4 regions of the Streptomyces sp. NPDC001770 genome follow, and region 3 is predicted to be linked to each of the others. Evidence: riboswitches for the same ligand, from Rfam matches in the RefSeq annotation. Region 3 holds a riboswitch; each other region holds the start of a gene.

Region 1 (4,985 bases), on a different contig from region 3:
GGGTCGGGCAGGTAGGTGTCGAGCAGCGTCAGATAGAACTGGACGTGCACGGCCTCCTCGAACAGCTGGCGCGACAAGTACAGCCGGGCCTCGGGGGAGTTGATGTGCTTGTACAGCGTCAGCACGAGGTTGTTGGAGACGATCGAGTCGCCCGTGGCGAAGAACGCCACCAGCCGGCCGATCATGTGCTGCTCGCCCGGCGTCAGCTTGGCGAGGTCGGCCACGTCGGAGTGGAGGTCGACCTCCTCCACGGTCCAGGTGTTCTTGATCGCGTCCCGGTAGCGCTCGTAGAAGTCCGGGTAGCGCATGGGGCGCAGGGTCAGCTCGAAGCCCGGGTCGAGCAGGTTCTTCTCGTTGCTGGGGTCGGTGGTGCTCATTACTGGCAGGCCTCGCAGGACTCGGGGTTTTCGAGGGAGCAGGCGAGGGCCTCCGCGTCGGAGTACGCCTGCTGCACGGGGACGGTGGCGGGGACGGGGGCGGCGGCCTTCGCGGTACCGGAGGCGGCGCGGGCGATCCGGGTCGCCGGGCGCGAACGCAGGTAGTACGTCGTCTTCAGCCCCTGCTTCCAGGCGTACGCGTACATCGAGGAGAGCTTCCCGATGGTCGGCGTCTCCAGGAACAGGTTGAGCGACTGGCTCTGGTCGAGGTACGGCGTACGGGCCGCCGCCATGTCGATCAGGCCGCGCTGCGGGATCTCCCACGCCGTGCGGTACAGCGCGCGCACGTCCGCCGGGATCCAGCCGAAGCCCTGCACCGAGCCGCTCGCGTCGCGCAGCGCCTCACGGGTCCGCGCGTCCCACACGCCGAGCAGCTTCAGCTCGTCCACGAGATACGCGTTGACCTGGAGGAACTCACCGCTGAGCGTCTCGCGCTTGAAGAGGTTGGAGACCTGCGGCTCGATGCACTCGTACACCCCGGCGATCGAGGCGATGGTGGCGGTCGGCGCGATGGCGAGCAGCAGCGAGTTGCGCATCCCGGTCTTCGCGATCCGGGCGCGCAGCGCCTCCCACCGCTCCGGCCAGGCCGGCGCCGTGTCGTAGTGGTCCGGGTGCAGCACCCCGCGCGCGGCCCGGGTCTCGCTCCACGCGGGCAGCGGCCCGGACTTCTCGGCGAGGTCGCAGGAGGCCTCGTACGCGGCGAGCATGATCCGCTCCGAGATGCGGGTGGAGAGCTCGCGGGCCTCGGCGGAGTCGAACGGCAGCCGCAGCTGGAAGAAGACGTCCTGGAGACCCATCGCGCCCAGACCCACCGGCCGCCAGCGGGCGTTGGACCGGCCGGACTGCCCGGTCGGGTAGAAGTTGATGTCGACGACCCGGTCCAGGAAGGTCACGGCCGTGCGCACGGTGGCGTCCAGCCGCTCCCAGTCGATCGTCCCGTCCGCCACGAAGGCACCCAGGTTGACCGAGCCGAGGTTGCAGACGGCGGTCTCGCCGTCGTCGGTGACCTCCAGGATCTCCGTGCAGAGGTTCGAGGAGTGCACGACCCTGCCCGGCTCGGCGGTCTGGTTCGCGGTGCGGTTGGAGGCGTCCTTGAACGTCATCCAGCCCTGGCCGGTCTGCGCCAGGGTGCGCATCATCCGGCCGTACAGCTCGCGCGCGGGGATCGTCCGGCGGGCCAGGCCCTTCGCCTCGGCGGCCCGGTAGGCGGCGTCGAAGGCGTCGCCCCACAGGTCGACCAGCTCGGGCACGTCCGCGGGCGAGAAGAGCGACCAGCTGGAGTCGGCGTCGACCCGGCGCATGAACTCGTCGGGAATCCAGTGCGCCAGGTTCAGGTTGTGCGTACGCCGCTGGTCCTCACCGGTGTTGTCCCGCAGCTCCAGGAACTCCTCGATGTCCGCGTGCCAGGTCTCCAGGTAGACCGCGGCGGCGCCCTTGCGCCGGCCGCCCTGGTTGACGGCCGCGACGGAGGCGTCCAGCGTCTTCATGAACGGCACGATGCCGTTGGAGAGCCCGTTGGTGCCCCGGATCAGCGAACCGCGCGAGCGGATGCGCGAGAACGACAGACCGATGCCGCCCGCGTGCTTCGAGAGCCGCGCCACCTCGTGGTAACGGCCGTAGATCGAGTCCAGCTCGTCCAGCGGGGAGTCCAGCAGATAGCAGGAGGACATCTGCGGGTGGCGGGTGCCCGAGTTGAAGAGCGTGGGGGAGGAGGGCAGGTAGTCCAGCCGGCTCATCAGCCCGTAGAGCGCCGCGACCTCGTCCACCGCGCGCGCCGAGTCGTCCTCGGCGAGCCCGGCCGCGACCCGCAGCATGAAGTGCTGCGGGATCTCCACCACCTGACGGGTGAGCGGGTGGCGCAGCAGGTAGCGGCTGTAGAGGGTGCGCAGGCCGAAGTAGCCGAACCGGTCGTCGGCGCCGTCCGTGAGGGCTTCCTCGACCAGCGCGTCCAGCCGCTCGGCGTGCAGCGTCACGAACGCTGCCGTACGGTCCGCGATCAGGCCCTCGCGGTGGCCGACGGCGACCGACGCGGAGAACGACACCGCGCCCTCACCGGCCGCCTCGGCGGCGATGGTGCGGGTGAGGAGCCGGGCGGCGAGCCGCGAGTAGGCGGGGTCCTCCGCGATCAGGCCGGCGGCCGACTCGGTGGCCAGGGTCAGCAGCTCCGCCTCGTCGGCGTGCGCGCTGCGGCCGCGCAGCGCGGCGGCGGCGACCCTCCCCGGGTCGGTGTCCGGCAGGTCCGCGGTGAGGGCGGTCAGGGTGCGCAGCAGCGCGGTCCCGGGGCCGTCGACGGGCTCGGTCGCTGCGCTGGCTGCGGGCACGGACGCCGGATCGGCGGGCGCGATGGTCACGGTGGTGCTCTCCCTCGCTCGGCTCTGGACCGGCGGGGGGAGGAGGTGAGGGCCGCGGGGCGCGCCACCTGGAGACGGGCAGCACCGCACACGGCGTCCACCGGCCCATCCGCGAGGCCCGGACGTACGGGCGTCCGGTTCGGGTGAGCCGGACGCGCTGTCGGCAGGTAGCCGGACTCGAAGGTGCGCGAAACGCGCGGTTCACACCGTTGCGGGACAGTTCCGGATTCGCACCGGATTCCCCTGCGACGACAGCGAGACGAGCATACATGTGGTGGCCGGGCCGCGAGAACGCCCCACATGTTGTGGCGGTGCGGGGCGGTGTTCCGGTACGCGGGAGGGCGCGGCGGGCCTTCGGGGGCGTGGCCGCGGCCCGTCCGGGGTGGGGCGGAGAGGGTTCCGGACGGGGGTGCGGCCAGGGCCGGGGTCTCTCAGCCGCCGCTGCCCAGGTCCAGCCGGTAGGTGAGCAGTGTCAGGCCCGGCACCGGCCGCCAGTCGCGTTCCGGGGTGCGCGTGAAGCCGAGCCGGTGGTAGATCCGGTGTGCCCCGGACATGGCGGGCTGGGTCGACAGGGCGAGTCCGGTGACCCCGGCGGTGGCCCGGGCCCGCGCGGCGCACGCCCGTACGAGCGCTTCCCCGGCTCCCCGGCCGCGCCCCGCCCTGCCCACCGCGAGCATCCGGAACTCCGCCTCGTCCGCCGCCGCGACGTCGCACATGGGGCTGCCGGGCGGGGCGTAGGTCACCCCGCCGAGCACGGTGCCGGTGTCGTCCGCGGCCACCAGCACCTCGGCCACGGCGGCCCGGCCGGGCACGTCCCGCAGCCTGGCGAGATACGGGTCGTCCTCGCCCCCGCTCAACAGGCCGTCGCCGAGGTACGCCTGGGCCGTTATCTCGCCGAGGAGCGCGTACTCCTCCGGCTCGGCCCTTCTGATCGTCAGGTCCATGACCGCCATTCTGCGCGCCGCGCGGACGGGCGGACAGGCCGGTCCGTGAGAAGGATCAACCGCTCACGCCCACCTCGTTGTTCGGGGCCCCGTCGCCCTCCGGCGGGAGGTCGCCACGCTCGATCGGCTGCGAGCCGGGGGCCTGGCCGAGGGGCGGGAGGATCCTGTCGAGTTCGGCGTCGTCCGCCGGGTGGGCGGCTTCGGCCGCCTCGCGCAGGGTGGCGCGGTCCACGCCGGGGAGTCCGGCGCTGACCGTCACGGAGACGCCGCCCTCGGTGCGGGCGTAGGCGTGGCCGAGGGCGGTCGCGCTGTACCAGCTCTCGCCCTCGCGCTCGCAGACGGTGTAGCCGGCCGAGCCGTCGGCCACCGGCTTCTTGCCGCAGTCGGCGGGGGAGTGGTCGGCGCGCTCCACACCGAGTTGGATCACGTGCCCCTTCCTGTCCGTGTAGGAGCTGCCGAAGCCGTCGTCGCCGAGCACGCCCACCGACTGCGTCGCCAGGGTGTATCCGGCCACCTCGGTGACGTACACGCGGTCCGCGCGGGTCTGGAGGGCCGTCGCCCGCGCCTCCAGTTCGGCGTGGTCCGGTACGTCCGCGGCGGGGGACGCGCCGCCCGCGCCGGCGTGCTCGGTGCCGCAGCCGGCGAGGGTGAGGACCAGCAGAGCGGGCCAGAGGCCGCGCAGCCGGGTGCGAGATGTCATGAGCACATCCTTACGTACGGGGGGCGGTCCGGTCGCGGGGCGGGTACGCCGCCGGGCCGCCGCCCCTCCCACTGGGGGAGGACGCGACGGCCCGGCGGACGGTTCGGCAGGCGGGTCCGGGTCAGTGGCCGCCCGGCGCCCCCACGACGGCCGGCGGCAGCTCCGCCTGCACGCCCTTGTCGCCGACGTCCGCGGTGTAGTCCTCCGGCGAGGTCTCGTCGATGCCCGCCGGGGCCTTGAGCGCGTTGAGGACGAAGGTCACCACGACCACGACCACGACGTTCAGCACGAACGCGGTGAGACCGATGTAGCCGATCTCGCCGATGCCCGGGATCTCCTTCGACGAGCCGCCGAAGTGCTTCTGGGTCGGGGAGGCCACGCCGTACGCGGCGAGGGTGCCGTACAGCATGCCGACCGCCCAGCCCGCGATGAGCGCCCAGCGGTGGAACCACCGGGTGAAGAGGCCGCCGACCAGCGACGGCATCGTCTGGAGGATCCAGATCCCGCCCAGCAGCTGGAAGTTGATGGCCACCGTCTTGTCCATGGTGAGCAC
Region 2 (4,985 bases), on a different contig from region 3:
CGGGTGCGCGGTCGACTTCGCCTGCACGGTCACCGGCATCGACCTGGACGACGCCGTCGGCGGCCGGACCGCCTACCGGATGGGCAAGTACGTCAAGTTCGCCGTGCTCGCCGCCCGGGAGGCGGTGGCCGACGCCGGTCTCGACCCGGGCGGCTGGGACGGCGCCCGGGTCTCGGTCGTGGTGGGCACCAGCAGCGGCGGGTCGGCGGGCCTCGCCGAGCAGGCCGTGGTGCTGGACCGGCTGGGGGCCGAGGCGTCCTCGCCCGCGGGCATCCTGCTCACCATCCCCAACATGCCCGCCGCGGAGATCGCGATCCAACTGGGGGCCACCGGCCCCAGCCTCGCTCCGTGCACGGCCTGTTCGTCCGGGGTCACCGCCCTGTCCGTGGCGCGGGACATGCTGATGAGCGGCCAGTGCGACATCGCCGTCGCCGGGGCGACCGAGTCGATCGTCTTCCCGGTGGCGATGACCGGCCTGGCCCGGTCCGGGGCGGCGGCCCTGCCGGACGGCGACCCGTCGCGGCTCTGCCGCCCGTTCGCCGAGGACCGCGCGGGTCTCGTCATGGGCGAGGGGGCCGCCATCATGGTGCTGGAGCGGGCCGAGGACGCCCTGGCCAGGGGGGCGGTACCGAGGGCGTTGATCGCGGGCACGGGGGCGACCACCGACGCCCACCACCCCACCAGCCCGCACCCCTCAGGCAAGGTGGCCAGGGCGGCCGTCGACGCCGCCCTGCGGGACGCCGACTGGCGCGCCGAGGACGTCGACCACGTCAACGCGCACGGCACCGCGACCCCGCTCAACGACGCCACCGAGGCCGCACTCATCGCCGGGGCCTACCCGCACCGGCCGCCGGTCACCGCGCCCAAGGGCGTGCTCGGTCACTGCATGGGGGCGGCGGGCGCCATCGAGGCCGCGCTCACCGTGCTGACCCTCCAGCACCAGCTCGTCCCGCCGATCGCCAACCTGGACGCGCCGGCACCCGGGTTCGACATCGACTGTGTCACCAAGGCCCCCCGGCCCGTCGTGGTCCGGCGGGCCGTCAGCCACTCCTTCGGGTTCGGCGGCCACAACGCCGTGATCGCGCTGCGGCTGCCCTGACCCGGGAACCTGAGCAGCGGGCGCCGCCGGACGACCTCCGGCGGCGCCCGCTGTCGTACCCGGCCCCGATGGCTGTCCCGCAGCGATGGCCGTACCGCACCGAACAGGCATCCGGCAGGCGCGGAGGGGCGTGATAGCTTCCCAGTGCCAGTCGCACTCCACAGATGGGGTCAGGGAATCCGGTGAGAGTCCGGAACTGACGCGCAGCGGTGAGGGGGACGGGCGGGGCCACGGCCACTGGGAGACCCACGGGTGTCCCGGGAAGGCGCCCCGTCCGCACGAACCCGAGTCCGAAGACCTGCTGGCGCCCTGCGACCCGTACGGGCCGCAGTCTTCCGTACAACGGGCCCCGCGCATGGGCCCAGAGACGCCGAGGTACCTCGTGCCCCCCATGGCCCGATCCGCCCGTCCCGCTGCCCTGCTGACGGCGGGGCTCCTGCTGCTGACCGCCTGCGGTGGTGCCGACGACGACGCACCGGCCGGCGCCGGCGCGGCCGGTGACGGATACCCGGTGACGCTCCGCAACTGCGGACGCACCGTCACCGTCGCCTCCGCCCCGCGCCACGCGGTCTCCCTCAACCAGGGATCGACGGAGATCCTGCTCTCCCTCGGCCTCGCCGACCGGCTCGCGGCCACCGCCACCTGGACCGACCCCGTGATGAAGGGCCTGGAGAAGGCCAACGCGAAGGTCCCGAGGCTCTCCGACAACGCCCCCTCCTCGGAGAAGGTGCTGGAGCAGGAACCCGACTTCGTCAGCGCCTCGTTCGAGTCCACACTCGGCAAGGGCGGGGTCGCGCCCCGCGAGCAGTTCGAGGGCCTGGGCGTCCCCACGTACGTCTCGCCCTCCGACTGCACCGGCAAGGACAACAGTGGCGACGGCGACGGCGCCCGCTCCACCGCCCTCACCCTGGACAGCGTCTACGGCGAGATACGCGACCTGGCCCGGGTGTTCGGCGTACCGGAACGCGGCGAGAAGCTCATCGCCGGCCTGCGGGCCCGCGTGGCGAAGGCGACCGACGGCATCGACGCCTCCGGCACCACCCTGATGTACTGGTTCGCCAACTCCGAGGCCCCGTACCTGGCGGGCTGCTGCGGGGCGCCCGGCATCATCACCACCGAACTCGGCGCGAAGAACGCCTTCGACGACACCCACGAGGAATGGCCCCAGATCAACTGGGAGACCGTCGCCGACCGTGATCCGGACGTCCTCGTCATCGGCGACCTCACCCGCAAGTCGCAGACGGCGGAGAGCGCCGCGAAGAAGATCGAGTTCCTGGAGTCCAACCCGGTCACCAAGAACATGGACGCCGTACGGAACAAGCGGTACGTCCTGCTCAGCGGCCAGGCCATGAACCCCACCATCCGCACGGTGGAGGGCATCGAGCGCGTCGCGGTGGGGCTGCGCGAGTTCGGCCTCGCCGGATGACGGCCGACGGCGACCCGGCGGCCGCCCGCACCCCGGCACAGGCCGGCCCCCGCCCGGTGACGGCCGGCGCGAGCATCCGTCCCGTACCGGACGGGCGGCGCACCGGCCTGCGGACCCTGCCCGAACCGCTCCTGTGGGGCGGCGGAACCGTGCTGCTGCTTGCCTCCGTCGCGGTGGCCGTCACCATCGGCCCGGCCCGTATCTCCGTCGCCGACGTGTGGTCGGTGGTCGCCGCCCACCTGGGCCTCGGTGACACGGAGCTGAGCCCGATCCGGGACGGCATCATCTGGGACCTCAGGATGCCGCGCACCCTGCTCGCGGCCGTCTGCGGCGCCGGGCTCGCGGTGTGCGGGACCGTCATGCAGTCCCTGCTCCGCAATCCGCTCGCCGACCCCTTCGTCCTCGGCGTCTCCTCGGGGGCCTCCACCGGCGCTGTCGTGGTCGTGGTGCTGGGCGTCGGCGGGGGAGCGGTCTCCCTCTCGGCGGGCGCGTTCGCCGGGGCGCTCGCCTCGTTCGCGCTCGTCCTCGTCCTCAGCCACACCCTCGGCGGCACCACGGACCGGGTCGTGCTCTCGGGCGTCGCGGTGATGCAGCTCTTCTCCGCGCTCACCTCGTTCACCGTGATGACCGCCGCCGACGCCGAGCAGACGCGCGGGGTGCTGTTCTGGCTGCTCGGCTCGCTCAGCGGGGTCGGCTGGACGGACGTCCAGCTCTGCACCGGCGTGGTGGTACTCACCCTGGCGATCTGCCTGGGGCACGCCCGTACGCTCGACGCCTTCGCCTTCGGGCAGGACGCCGCGGCCACGCTCGGCGTCCATGTCGCGCGGACCCGGACCGTGCTGCTCTGCACCACCGCGCTGCTCACCGCCGCGCTGGTCAGCTCGGCCGGGGCGATCGGCTTCGTCGGCCTGGTGCTGCCGCACGCCGCCCGGGCACTCGCGGGTGCCGGACACCGCAGGCTGCTGCCCGTCACGGCGCTGGCCGGCGCCGTCTTCCTGGTCTGGGTCGACACCCTGGCCAGGACCGTCCTGGACCCCCAGGAGGTGCCGGTCGGCGTGGTTACCGCGCTCATCGGGGTACCGGCCTTCGTCCTGGTCCTGCACCGCACCCGGAGAGTCGTATGACCGCCCCCGCCGAGGGACTGCGGGCCGACCGGGTGAGCCGGGCGGCCGGCGGCCGTCTCGTTCTCGACGGGGTGACCCTCGCCCCGCCGCCCGGCGCCACCGTCGGCCTGATCGGCCCCAACGGCTCCGGAAAATCAACCCTGTTGCGGGTGCTCGCGGGCGTCCTGCCGCCGGAGGGCGGCCTCGTCACGCTCGACGGCGAACCGCTGGCCACGACGAGCCGGCGCACCGTGGCCCGGCGGGTCGCCGTGGTCGACCAGCACGCGGCGACCCAGGTCGAGCTGAGCGTCCTCGACGTCGTACGCCTCGGGCGCATCCCGCACCGCCGTGCCTGGTCCGCGCCGGGCCCGGCGGACGACGAGGCCGTCCGGCGGGCCCTGGAACGGACCGGACTGAACGACCGCGCCGGGCAGTCCTGGCACACCCTCTCCGGCGGCGAACGCCAGCGGGTCCAGATCGCCCGCGCCCTCGCCCAGCAGCCCCGCGAGCTCCTCCTCGACGAACCCACCAACCACCTGGACATCCAGCACCAGCTGGAGCTGCTGACCCTGGTGTCCTCACTGCCCCTCACCTGCGTCGTCGCCCTGCACGACCTGAACCTGGCCGCCATGTTCTGCGACCTGGTCACCGTGCTGGACGGCGGACGGGTGGTCGCGGCGGGCACCCCGCACGAGGTGATCACCGAACGGCTCATCGCGGACGTCTACCGGGTACGGTCCGTGGTCACCCCGGACGGCCCGCAGGGGCGGCCCAGCGTGCGGTTCCTGCCCGCCGCCGGGGCTTGATCCGGGCTGGGCGCACGGGCAGGGCGCACGGGCGGAACCGTCACTGCGGTTCCGCCCCCGCGCCCTGCCCGTGGTGGCCTCGGTCCGCCGCCTGAGCGGCCGGAGGTCAGCTGCGTCCACCCGGCCCGAAATCACCGCCCATGTCCTTGCCGGTGCGGGATTCCGTACCGTCCGCGTAGTCGATCTTCTCCTTGCGGACCTCGGCGGAGACCTCCTTCTGCTCGGTCACCCGGTCCCTCTCCAGCCGTACCCGCTCCACGGCCACGGCCTCCTTGCGCACGGTCGCGCGCTCGGCGTGCAGGGTCACCTCGACGTCCTGGTCACCTATGGCGGTCTGCCCGGTCACCTTCTCGCCCGGCGCCAGCGGCTCCCGGACCACGCGAACCTCCTCGTGCGAGACGGGCACCGTGCGGGTGACCTCCTCCGTCACGACGTACTTGTGCAGGCGGGCCTTCCCGCTCTCGTACTCCTCCGTGCCGACGCGCAGCTGCTCCTCGGAGCGGATGAGTTCCTCCTGGCCGGCGAGGTCGGCCTTGGACATGTCGGGGGCG
Region 3 (4,985 bases):
TCGAAGTCCGGGTCGAGCGGCAGGCGGGTCTCGGTGCCCGCCGTGAGGGCGAGGTCGGCGCCGACGATCGGGGTGTAGGCGGTGCCCGGCGAGGCCGCTCCGTCGAGTTCACCGAGGATCACCGTGGCGGTGAGGCCGGGGGCCGTCACCGTGGGGAGGTCGGCGTGGTGCTGGAAGTGGGGTTCGACGTGGCGGTGGGCCTCCGGAAGGGCCACCCACAGCTGGGCGCCGTGCAGAAACCGGGCGTGGCCCTTCGGGCTCTCCTCGGAGTGGCTGATGGCCCGGCCCGATGTCATCAGACCCAGCTCCCTGGGGCGTACGGTCCGGAGGCTTCCGAGGCTGTCGCGGTGGAGCACCTCGCCCTCGTGCAGCCAGCTCACGGTCTGCAGCCCCATGTGCGGGTGGGGCGGCACCTGCATGCCGGGTTCGTCCGCGATGTCGTCGGGGCCGTAGTGGTCGACGAAGGTCCAGGCGCCGATCATGCGGCGGCCGAGGTTGGGCAGCAGCCTGCGGACTTCGGTGGACTCACCGAGCCGTACGTGGCGCGGGGTGAGGAGTTCACGTACCGGTTCGGCGACGACGAAGCCCCGCCCTCCGCAGACGGACAGCGCGGCCTGGCGATCGAGGTTGCTCATGGTGGTCAACCTATTGCGCTCCGGCCGGGCTGGAGGGTCAGTGGCGCGATCGTCACCTCGGCGATTTAGTGGAATATTCAACCACCGGGGTACGTTGTCGCGATCACACGGGCGGGAGGCTCGAAAAGCCGCCCCGCCGGCGGCAGAGGAGGAACCACATGGACGAGAACTACTACGAGTTCGGCACGGCCGCCGACCGCTGGAACCGCGCGCAGTTCTTCTTCGACGCGAAGGAGTACCTCACCGCGGCGCGCATTCTCGGCGGGCTCGTGGACGAGGTCCCCGAGCAGGTTGCCCCGCGCCTGCTGCTCGCCCGCGCCTACTACCACTCGGCGCGGCTCGGGAAGGCCGAGGCGGAGCTGCGGGTCGTCCTGGAGCGGGATCCGGTCGAGGACTACGCGCGCCTGCTGCTGGGACGCACGCTGGAGCGCCAGGGCCGGCACGAGGAAGCCGGGCCGCACCTGCGGATGGCCGCCGCCCTGAACGGCGACTTCCCCACCGGCTGACGGGCCCGCTTCGCATCGGCGGCGACGCGGCGGCAACCGCGTCGGGCCCGCTGACATCGCGCCGGTTCGGCGACGGACGTACTACGGCGACATGTGCGGCCGGAGAGATCTCCGGCCGCACACGTGCGCGGTGATTCAGTCGCGAGGTGGTGTCAGCCCACCACCCCGGCGGGCCGGGGAGCGCTGTCCCGGGAGGCCGCGCCCCGTCCCGGTGAGGGAAGCAGCAGGCGCTCGGTGAGGGCACCGAAGATCAGCCCGAAGCTCACCCACAGGGTTGCCTGGACCGCGAGGGTGGAGAGCCGGAACTCCCAGAGCAGGGTCGCCGGGAAGTCCGCGCCCACCTCGTCGAACGACGGCAGGAACACGTACGCGAGTCCGATCAGCAGGACGTATCCGGCGGACACGGCGACGGTCGCGTTCCAGTTGCCGAGGCGCGGTGCGAGCCGCCTCCCGGCGATGACGGCGGCGACGGCGAGCAGGACGCTGAGCGCCACCATGAGGAAGAAGAGCCCCGTACGTTGGCCGATGGTGTCCGGGTTGCCGACGGCCGGCGGGTTGGCCGGGTACTTGAGGAACGGTACGAGGTACACGGTCAGCAGCGCCGCCCCGGCGACCAGGGCCGCGGTGGCCCGTGGGCCGAAGTTCCCGATGCGGCCGAGGGCGTAGCAGAAGACGAGTGCCGCGATGCCGCCGACGGCGACACCGAAGACGAGGACGCCGGTGGCGAGACCTCCGGTGGCCTGCATCGTCCGGCTGACCAGCTCCTCGCCTCCGTGATGGTCGTGGTTGTGGGCCTCTTCCAGGGCGATGGACGCGTCCACCCGGGACTCGCCGAGGAAGTAGGCGACGAGGAGTGCCGCGACGCCCGCGAGCAGGCCCGCGAGCATGCCGCGGACCAGGAGCGCTCGAACGGATATGGAATTCATGAGAGTTCGGTTCCCCTGAGGTCTAGTGGCAGGGGAAGCCGAGAAGGTGACGGCCGTCGTGGACCCACTCGTGAACGGCCTCGCCGGAGATGAGCGAGGTGGCGCCCTGCTCGGCGCCGACGAAGTACAGCAGGACGAGCATGAGAATGCCGAAGAAGACCGCCCACGGGGCGATCGCCTTCAGCGATATGGGGGTGACGGCGGGTACGCCGGTCGCGGGTGCGGCAATGTGTGCCATGGCAGAACCTCCTGAGGGAACACGCGTCCCGATCGTGGTGCCTGAGACGACGGTGCTGGGTCTGACTTCCCGCAGGTACGGGTTCACAGTGGCGCGACCGTGCCGGATTCTCACCGGACTTCCGTTGCGCCGTCGTCATGCTGGTCAGACCATAGCGCCTGTGTTCGGGCGCCGCCATGGGGCATTGCTTCGCCCTCTCCTCAACACGCTTGCTGTGAGCAGATGTTGAGGATGAATGAACTTCCACATCGATCCTGCGGGTGACATTCGCCTCACCTGCGACCCTGCCGGCCGACTCGGCTCGCCCTCCCCGTCGCAGGCCCCTCTCGCCGGGCGCCGCGACTCCGGCCCCGCCGCCCGGCCGGACCGGCGGACCGGCGAACCAGCGGACCGGTGGACCGGTGACTCCAGCCGCCTCTGGCCAACAAGGGGTGTGCGGCCCGGTCGCGGTCGATCCGGGCCCCAGCCGCATCCATTCGACCCGCGCCCGGCCCCGCCCAATCGTGCATGGTCACGCACAGTTGTGCAGCCGGCGGAACGATCGCAAGACTTTCGCACACGTGCTCAACGTCCGGTATCCCTCACCCTCACCCGCATCATGGCCAAAAATCACTTACAGGATCCACACTCGAACAGCAGCCCTCGCGGCGAACCCGCAGGACCTCACCCCGCCCCTCGCGGGCGACGCCCAATGAGCAACCTGCGCCATCACCCCAGTTCAAGCTGCGTTCACACAGACATTCCCCCCTCTCACAGTCGACGGCTCGACAGTCCCGGACCTCTGGCCGAAGGCCACGCTCCCCACTGTCACACGTAGATCGTTTCGGGCCCACCTGCCTGAAACCGACCCATGCATGGCCCTTGACCCCGGCGCGCGGTGGCGCCTACTTTCCGTGCAGCGATTCGCCATATTGACCAACGTTCATACATATGAACTCGGAAGGGTGCTCCATGCTCGAGGGTGTTCTGTTCTTTCCCGTGACTCCGTTCGCTCCGGACGATTCGGTGGATACCGCGAAGCTGGCGGAACACGTACGGAGCGGAGTCCGCGCCGGGGCGGGCGGGGTGTTCGTCGCCTGCGGCACAGGGGAGTTCCACGCGCTCGGTGTGGAGGAGTTCGCCTCGGCGGTGCGGACGGCGGTGGAAGCGACGGACGGTCGGGTGCCGGTCTTCGCGGGGGCGGGCGGTTCGCTGCCTCTGGCCCGGCAGTACGCGTGGGCCGCGGAGGAGGCCGGGGCCGACGGGCTGCTGCTGATGCCTCCGTACCTGGTGACGGGAGAGCCTGCCGGACTGGTCGCCTATGTGCGCCAGGTGGTCGCGGCCGGCTCGCTGCCGGTGATCGTCTACCAGCGGGGCACCGCTCGGTTCGACGTTCCCTCGGCTCTCGAAGTGGCCCGGATGCCCCAGGTCGTGGGCCTCAAGGACGGTACCGGTGATCTCTCCCTGCTGTCCCGGATCGTGACCGCCGTCCGCGCGGACGGCGAGTGCGGCGGCGCGGAGTTCCAGTTCTTCAACGGGATGCCCACCGCGGAGAGCACCGTGCTCGCCTGTCGCGGCATCGGGGTCGAGCTGTACTCGTCCGCGGTGTTCTGCTTCGCGCCGGAGATCGCCCTCGCCTTCCACCGGGCCGTCACCTCCGGGGACGACGCCACCGTCCAGCAGCTCCTGGGCGGCTTCTTCCATCCTCTGATCGCTCTGCGCGAGAAAGTCCCCGGTTACTCGGTCGCCCTGGTCAAGGCTGCGGTCCGGCAAGGAGGCCTCGACGTCGGCGGGGTACGCCCGCCGCTGACCGATCCCACGCCCGGGCACCTCGCGGAACTGGAACGGATCGTCGCGCAGGGCCGCGCTCTGGTGACGACCGGGGCCGTCAGCGGCGCCGGTGCCGTTGCCGTGGATGTGCTGTGATGAGCGACAGCCTGCGGATCACCCGCATCGGGATCACCCCCGTGGCGTTCAAGGACCCGGCCCTCCTCAACGCGGTCGGCGTCCACGAGCCGTACGCGCTCCGCGCCGTCGTGGAGGTCCACACCGACCAGGGCGTGTCCGGGCTGGGCGAGACCTACGCCGACGAGGGTCATCTGCGCCGGCTGCGTGCGGCCGCCGACGCGATCACTGGCATGGACGTCCACGCCACCGGTCCGATGCGCCGGCGGATCGCCGAGGTGATCGGCAGCGACTCCGGAAGCGACGGCCACGGCCTTACGGGCATGATCACCACCAGCAGCACGGTGGACCGGGTCTTCTCCCCCTTCGAGGTGGCCTGCCTGGACATCCGGGGCCGGGCCGTCGGCCGCCCGGTGAGCGATCTGCTCGGCGGCGCGGTTCGCGACCACGTTCCTTTCAGCGCCTATCTGTTCTACAAGTGGGAGACGCACCCGGGTCACGAGCCCGACGGCTGGGGCGCCGCCCTGGATCCCGGGGGGATCGTGGCGCAGGCCCGGCGCATGGTCGACGAGTACGGCTTCACCGCCATCAAGCTCAAGGGCGGGGTCATGCCGCCGGATCAAGAGGTCGAGGCGGTCCTGGCGCTGCGCGAGGCGTTCCCCACCACCCCGCTGCGCCTGGACCCCAACGCGGCCTGGACCGTGGAGACTTCGCTGAAGGTGGCGCGCGACCTGGAAGGCGTTCTGGAGTATCTGGAGGACCCCACTCCGGGGCAGGAGGGCATGGCCCGGGTCGC
Region 4 (4,985 bases), on a different contig from region 3:
TCGCAGGAACGAGGAGTCGGCGAATGTGATGTCGCCGGCGTCCAGGATGACCGCTCCGTGTGCGTCGACGGCGGCCTCGATCTGAGCTGTCAGCGGGCCGAGGGAATCGAGGTCCAGGTCACCGCGAGGGGCGAGCACCGATGCCGGTGTGGACGCCGAGTGTCGAAGGTCGGGTTTCTCCATGAAGAAAGTATGCCCGGTGCATGTGTGACGAGAGGTCACAAGGTCCGTCCGGCCTCCCCTCCGGCCGGATGAACCACCGCGAGCGGTGGACGGCGAGGAAGTGACTACAGCGTTCCCCGCCGTACTCCCAGGCCTGGCCCGGGCTCCTCGGTCTTCCAGGTCGCCCGGATTCCGTACCGCTCGGCGGGGATCCTCGGTCGTCATGCCGGGGTGTCGATACCGTGCGCTCCGTCCATGTCCGAGCTGGTACATGAGAACCACGTCAGCGGGCCAGCACGCAGTCGCCGCACAGGGGGCCCTTGCGGTCGGGGGCGGCGCGGTAGATGAGGCAGCAGCTGCGGCGCCTGAAGGCTCCGCCGCCGGCCGTGGTCGCGGTGGAGCGCAGCGGCGGGCTTGCGAGGAGGAGCGAGGTCAGGGTGCGGGTGCGGTCGGCGAGTTCCGGGCAGGAGGCCGCGATCATGGTCGCTGCTCCGTTGAGGGCCGAGGCGGTGTTCCCCCACAGGATGTGCCGGGATACGGAGAACTCCGCCATCAGTTCGGCGAGTTCGCGCAGCGGGCCGTCCAGCAGGCGGGTGCTCAGTTCGCCGGCGAGGCGCTCCGGAGGTCCCGCCGGGCTGTCGCCGACGGCCCTGTCGGGCAGCGAGAGGGGGATCGGTCCGCCGATCACGGGCTGCCAGCGCAGCTCGGTGAGGCCGGGGGCGAGGACTCTGTCGTGCAGCACCGCGGCGGCCAGGGCCGGGGAGATCAGCCGGGCGGCCAGCCCCAGATGCGCGACGGAGGCCGCGACGCGCGGTTCCACCGAGCCGGGTGGCCTGCCGCCCGCCGCGGCCAGCCGGTCTCCGACCGCGGCGACCCGCGCTTCGAGCAGCGGGCGGGACATCGGCTGCCAGGGGCCTTCGGGTTCCGTGCCGCGCGGATGGATCCGCAGAGCGAAGAACGGGCCGAGTCCGGTGACCGACTCGCTCAGGGCGGTCGCCGTGGCCATGCCCGTCATGCGGGTCCGAAGACCTGCCCGTTGCTCGTTCACCGGAGGCCCCGGCGACCGGGAGGTTCGAAGGTGTAGAGGTCGAGGATCTCCGGGCGCGGGGCCACGCCCGGTCCTCCGGCACGTACCCAGGAGGCGATGTCCTCGGTCGCGCCGGGATCGTTGACCAGTCCCAGCCAGACGGGCCTGGCCCCGGCGGCGCGGCCCTCGGTGGAGGGCTGCACGACCACGACGTTGGCCTGGTCGCAGACGTCCAGGCAGTCCGATATTCGCACCGGGGCCTCCTCGCGCAGGCGGTCCGTCTGCGCCGCGTGATCGACTCCGGTCACCTTGCGGCTGCCGCAGCAGCAGTCCCGGCACACGACGACCCGGCAGGGCACCGCTCCGGCCGCCGCGCCCCTGCCGGGCACGGTCCTGGTCTTCTGTACGTGAGCCTCTTCGGCCGGCCTTGCGGGCACGCCGAACCACCCCTCTCCGGGGAGATCCGCCCCGGCGTTCGTTGAGGAGGCGACCGCGTGAGTCTCCTGGCTCTCGGGTCGCCGCTCGTCCCGCCCTTCCCGCCCCTCGTCGGAGGCAGGGGTACGCCGGGATTCGCTCACCGATCACAGTGGCGGGACCGCTCCGGTTTCGCACCGGATTCCTCGGACCGCCGTCGCCCTGTCACCGAGCATCATCCCATCCGGCGTGCCCGGCCGGTACGGGCGGGCACACCCGTGCCCAACCCGCCTCTATGATCATGCGCCTGACACATCGTCGCCCCCGGAGGAGTGCCACCGACCATGCGCCTGACCCGTATCGCCACCACCGTCCTCGCCACCGCGGTCGGCTTCGCCGGAGTGGTCGCCACCGCCCCCGGCGCAGCGGCCCGGGCCGGCTGCCAGTACAAGGTCGTGTGGCCGACCGCCGGGGTGTACGAGAACCCGAATCCGGACAGCGCCGTCGTGAAGACCAAGTACGCGGGTGACATCGTCGGTGCGTCGACCTGCGAGGGCGCTTCGTACAACGAGTACGGCTACGTCCTGGTCACCACCGACGCGGCGGCGGACGGCCGGGGATGGATGCGTGAAGGCGCGGTCGTCGCCGTCTGAGTCGTCCCGCCCGGCATTCCTGAGCCGTCGCGCCCGGCGAACGTCCGGGCCCGACGCGGCTCCCTGGCCGGTACGGCTCCCGGCCGGCGCGGCACTGACCGGTGCGGCTCCGGCCCGGCGCAGCCGTCCCCCGCACCCGGCCGGAAGGCGCGCCCTACCCGCCCGGCTCGCCGGCGTCCGCGGCTCCGAGGAGGAGGCCGGCGAGGGCCTGGCCGACGACGGCGGGGGCGAAGTCCTCGGTGAGCTGGTCGGTGAGGTGGGGCAGGAGCAGCCGGATGTAGCAGGCGCCCCAGATGAGGTCCACCAGGAGTCCGGGGTCGGCGTCCTCACGGATCTGTCCGCGGTCCTTGGCCTTCTCCAGCAGGGCGAACGCCTCGCGCCGGCGTGGGCCGAAGTAGTGGTGCTCGAACTGCCCGGCGAGTTCCGCGTCCGTCTGGGCGGCGCCGATGAGCTGGGCGAAGACGGGTCCGGCGGGCCGCTGGGCGGCGAGTCGGATGAACGCGGTGATGAACCGCGTCAGGTCCGCGCGGACGTCTCCGGTGTCGTCGAGCGCGACCTGGTCCCCGACGGCGTGCCGGAAGCCGTCCAGGGCCAGCGCACCGCGTGAGGGCCAGTGCCGGTAGACCGTCGCCGAGCTGACGCCGGAGGCGGCGACGACCTTCTCGACGGTGAAGCCGGCGACCCCGTGTGCCATCAGCACCTGGGCAGCGGCCTCCAGCACGTCGGCGCGCACCTCGGCCATCGGCCTTCTGCCGCGGCCCCGACGCGGCCCGGCCGGAGGAACTGTCATAGGTCTCACCCTCCACCCGGTCGAACCCGCCCTCCATCGCAAACTACTATATGAAGAGTCTGTTCATATAAGCGGCCCGGCCGCGACCCCTCGAAGGAGCACCGTGTCCTCGGCATCCCCATGGCGACGGGCGGCAGCGGCGACCTGGAATTTCTTCGCCCCCCGGTACACCCCCGGTTCGATCGCCCCGAACCTGGTGTCCGCCGCCATCTCCTCGGTGACCGTCCTGACCGCCTGCCTGGCGTTCGGACCGAAGCTGGGAATGATCTCGCTCATGGGCGCCATGACACCGTTCTGGGAGACCGGCCGCCCCCTGTGGGCACGGGTCCGCAACAGCCTCCTGGTGGCCGCCGCGCTGACCGGCGCCATGTCGGCGGGGGTGCTCGTCGCTCCGTACCGCTGGGCGATCGTCCCGGCGAGCGTCGTGATCATCGTGGTGGTCGCCGTCCTCTACTACGCCTTCATGCTGACCCGTGGCCCGAGCCCGGTGATGATGTTCTACGCCGCCGTCCTGGGTACGTACTTCGGCGCCGACCCGGCGGTGGGCCGGCAGATGGTCGGCGTCACCGCCTTCGCGGCCCTGCTCGCCTCGGTCCTGTTGCTGGTCCCCCTGCTCTTCGCCCCGCGCGGTCCCGAGGAGCGCGCGGTCGCCGCCGCCCGCCGGGCCGTGGCCGAGTACCGCCTGACCGAGGCGGGCAGCCAGGCCGCGCGCCTGAGCCGGAACACCGCCTACCAGGCGGTCAACGGGGCGCGGCTGACTCTGCACTCCGCCTGGCCGGCCACGCGCGGGCAGCGTCATCAGGCGCTCGCCTCCGACCTGATGGAGACCAACCGGGCCCTCGCCGAGACCGTTCTGGACCGCCTCGGCGCCGACGCCCCGGCCGCCTCCGACCCTGGCATCGGCGCCGCGCCCGGCAGGCCGGGATGGCGCTACCTGCTCGGTCACGCCCTGCGCGGCAACTCGGTCGAGTGGTTCACCGCCTGGCGGATGGGACTGGCCGCGGGCATCGCCGGCGCCTTCAGCCTGGCCGTCGGCATCGGGCACCCCTACTGGGCCATCCTGACCGCCACCATCGTGATCAACCAGTGGATGGACCGGGTCGCCGCCACCCGGCGCGCCGCCCACCGCACCGTCGGCACCCTCCTCGGCGTCGGAGTCGTCTGGGGCGTCTTCAGCCTGCACCCCGGACCGTGGTGGACGGTCGTGGCGGTGGTCGTCTGCATGAGCGGCCAGTACCTGCTCTTCCCCCTGAACTACGCCCTGGCCCTGGTCGCCATCACGCCCATGGCTCTGCTCGCCGTCGGCCCGGGCGCCGGAGCCGGGGTCGCCGCCATCACCGCCGACCGTTTCACCGACACCTTCATCGGCGCCGCGACCGCCGTAGTGGTCACGTGGGGCACCAGCTGGACGTTCCCCCGCCGCCTCGTCCGCGCCCAGTCCGCACGCGCCGCCACCGCCATCGCCGAGGTCCGGCGCACCACCGCCGAGGGTGCGTCCTTCGCTCCCGAGGGCCGCCGCGCCCGTGTGGAGCTCCAGTACGAACTGATCCACCACCTCAGCGTCCTGGACCGGGCCGTCGCGGACGATCCGCGCCTCGCCGACCTCGCCCCGGCCGAGCACGAACTCGCCGACCAGGGGTACGCGGTGCTCGGCCAGGCCTGGCGGGGCGGCCTGGCGCGGCAGACGGCCTGAACGGGCGGGGTCACGCTCGAGCGAGTCCGTCGGCACGCTGCCGCGTTGCGTAGGCTCCTGCCGCGGTTGCTCACCGCAGAGGGCGACCACCTGCTTGCCCGTTGCCGCCGCGGCTGAGCCGCGGCGGCCAGATCCTTCCGCGGACCCGGCCCGGCCAGGTCAGCGGGCGGGGGCCGCGACCGCCGGGGTGCTCCCGATTCCGTAGGACGACAGCGCCGGCCGCCGGTGTGCCCAGGGACGCGCCCT

The links. Region 3 has a riboswitch for cobalamin ahead of ACWCSV_RS17525 (CbtB domain-containing protein). Riboswitches for the same ligand answer to the same signal wherever they lie in the genome.
Region 1: another riboswitch for cobalamin. It lies ahead of ACWCSV_RS17705 (ribonucleoside-diphosphate reductase subunit alpha); the one in region 3 lies ahead of ACWCSV_RS17525 (CbtB domain-containing protein).
Region 2: another riboswitch for cobalamin. It lies ahead of ACWCSV_RS28495 (ABC transporter substrate-binding protein); the one in region 3 lies ahead of ACWCSV_RS17525 (CbtB domain-containing protein).
Region 4: another riboswitch for cobalamin. It lies ahead of ACWCSV_RS20370 ((2Fe-2S) ferredoxin domain-containing protein); the one in region 3 lies ahead of ACWCSV_RS17525 (CbtB domain-containing protein).

Annotation. Positions count from the first base shown of each region.
Region 1 covers NZ_JBSFFN010000018.1:13,122-18,106, reverse strand. Annotated here, with positions in the region: gene ACWCSV_RS17710 (ribonucleotide-diphosphate reductase subunit beta) at 1-377, opposite strand, end outside; gene ACWCSV_RS17705 (ribonucleoside-diphosphate reductase subunit alpha) at 377-2,788, opposite strand; cobalamin riboswitch at 2,934-3,091, opposite strand; gene ACWCSV_RS17700 (GNAT family N-acetyltransferase) at 3,220-3,732, opposite strand; gene ACWCSV_RS17695 (hypothetical protein) at 3,788-4,432, opposite strand; gene mctP (monocarboxylate uptake permease MctP) at 4,554-4,985, opposite strand, start outside.
Region 2 covers NZ_JBSFFN010000038.1:39,122-44,106, reverse strand. Annotated here, with positions in the region: gene ACWCSV_RS28500 (beta-ketoacyl-[acyl-carrier-protein] synthase family protein) at 1-1,099, shown strand, start outside; cobalamin riboswitch at 1,231-1,419, shown strand; gene ACWCSV_RS28495 (ABC transporter substrate-binding protein) at 1,491-2,525, shown strand; gene ACWCSV_RS28490 (FecCD family ABC transporter permease) at 2,522-3,649, shown strand; gene ACWCSV_RS28485 (ABC transporter ATP-binding protein) at 3,646-4,434, shown strand; gene ACWCSV_RS28480 (PRC and DUF2382 domain-containing protein) at 4,541-4,985, opposite strand, start outside.
Region 3 covers NZ_JBSFFN010000017.1:127,870-132,854, forward strand. Annotated here, with positions in the region: gene ACWCSV_RS17510 (pirin family protein) at 1-635, opposite strand, end outside; gene ACWCSV_RS17515 (tetratricopeptide repeat protein) at 794-1,141, shown strand; gene ACWCSV_RS17520 (CbtA family protein) at 1,294-2,067, opposite strand; gene ACWCSV_RS17525 (CbtB domain-containing protein) at 2,090-2,305, opposite strand; adenosylcobalamin (AdoCbl) riboswitch at 2,309-2,455, opposite strand; gene ACWCSV_RS17530 (5-dehydro-4-deoxyglucarate dehydratase) at 3,257-4,210, shown strand; gene ACWCSV_RS17535 (glucarate dehydratase family protein) at 4,210-4,985, shown strand, end outside.
Region 4 covers NZ_JBSFFN010000022.1:26,007-30,991, forward strand. Annotated here, with positions in the region: gene ACWCSV_RS20360 (STAS domain-containing protein) at 1-183, opposite strand, end outside; gene ACWCSV_RS20365 ((2Fe-2S)-binding protein) at 446-1,168, opposite strand; gene ACWCSV_RS20370 ((2Fe-2S) ferredoxin domain-containing protein) at 1,207-1,578, opposite strand; cobalamin riboswitch at 1,686-1,811, opposite strand; gene ACWCSV_RS20375 (glycosyltransferase) at 1,948-2,256, shown strand; gene ACWCSV_RS20380 (TetR/AcrR family transcriptional regulator) at 2,411-2,998, opposite strand; gene ACWCSV_RS20385 (FUSC family protein) at 3,150-4,739, shown strand; gene ACWCSV_RS20390 (amidase) at 4,899-4,985, opposite strand, start outside.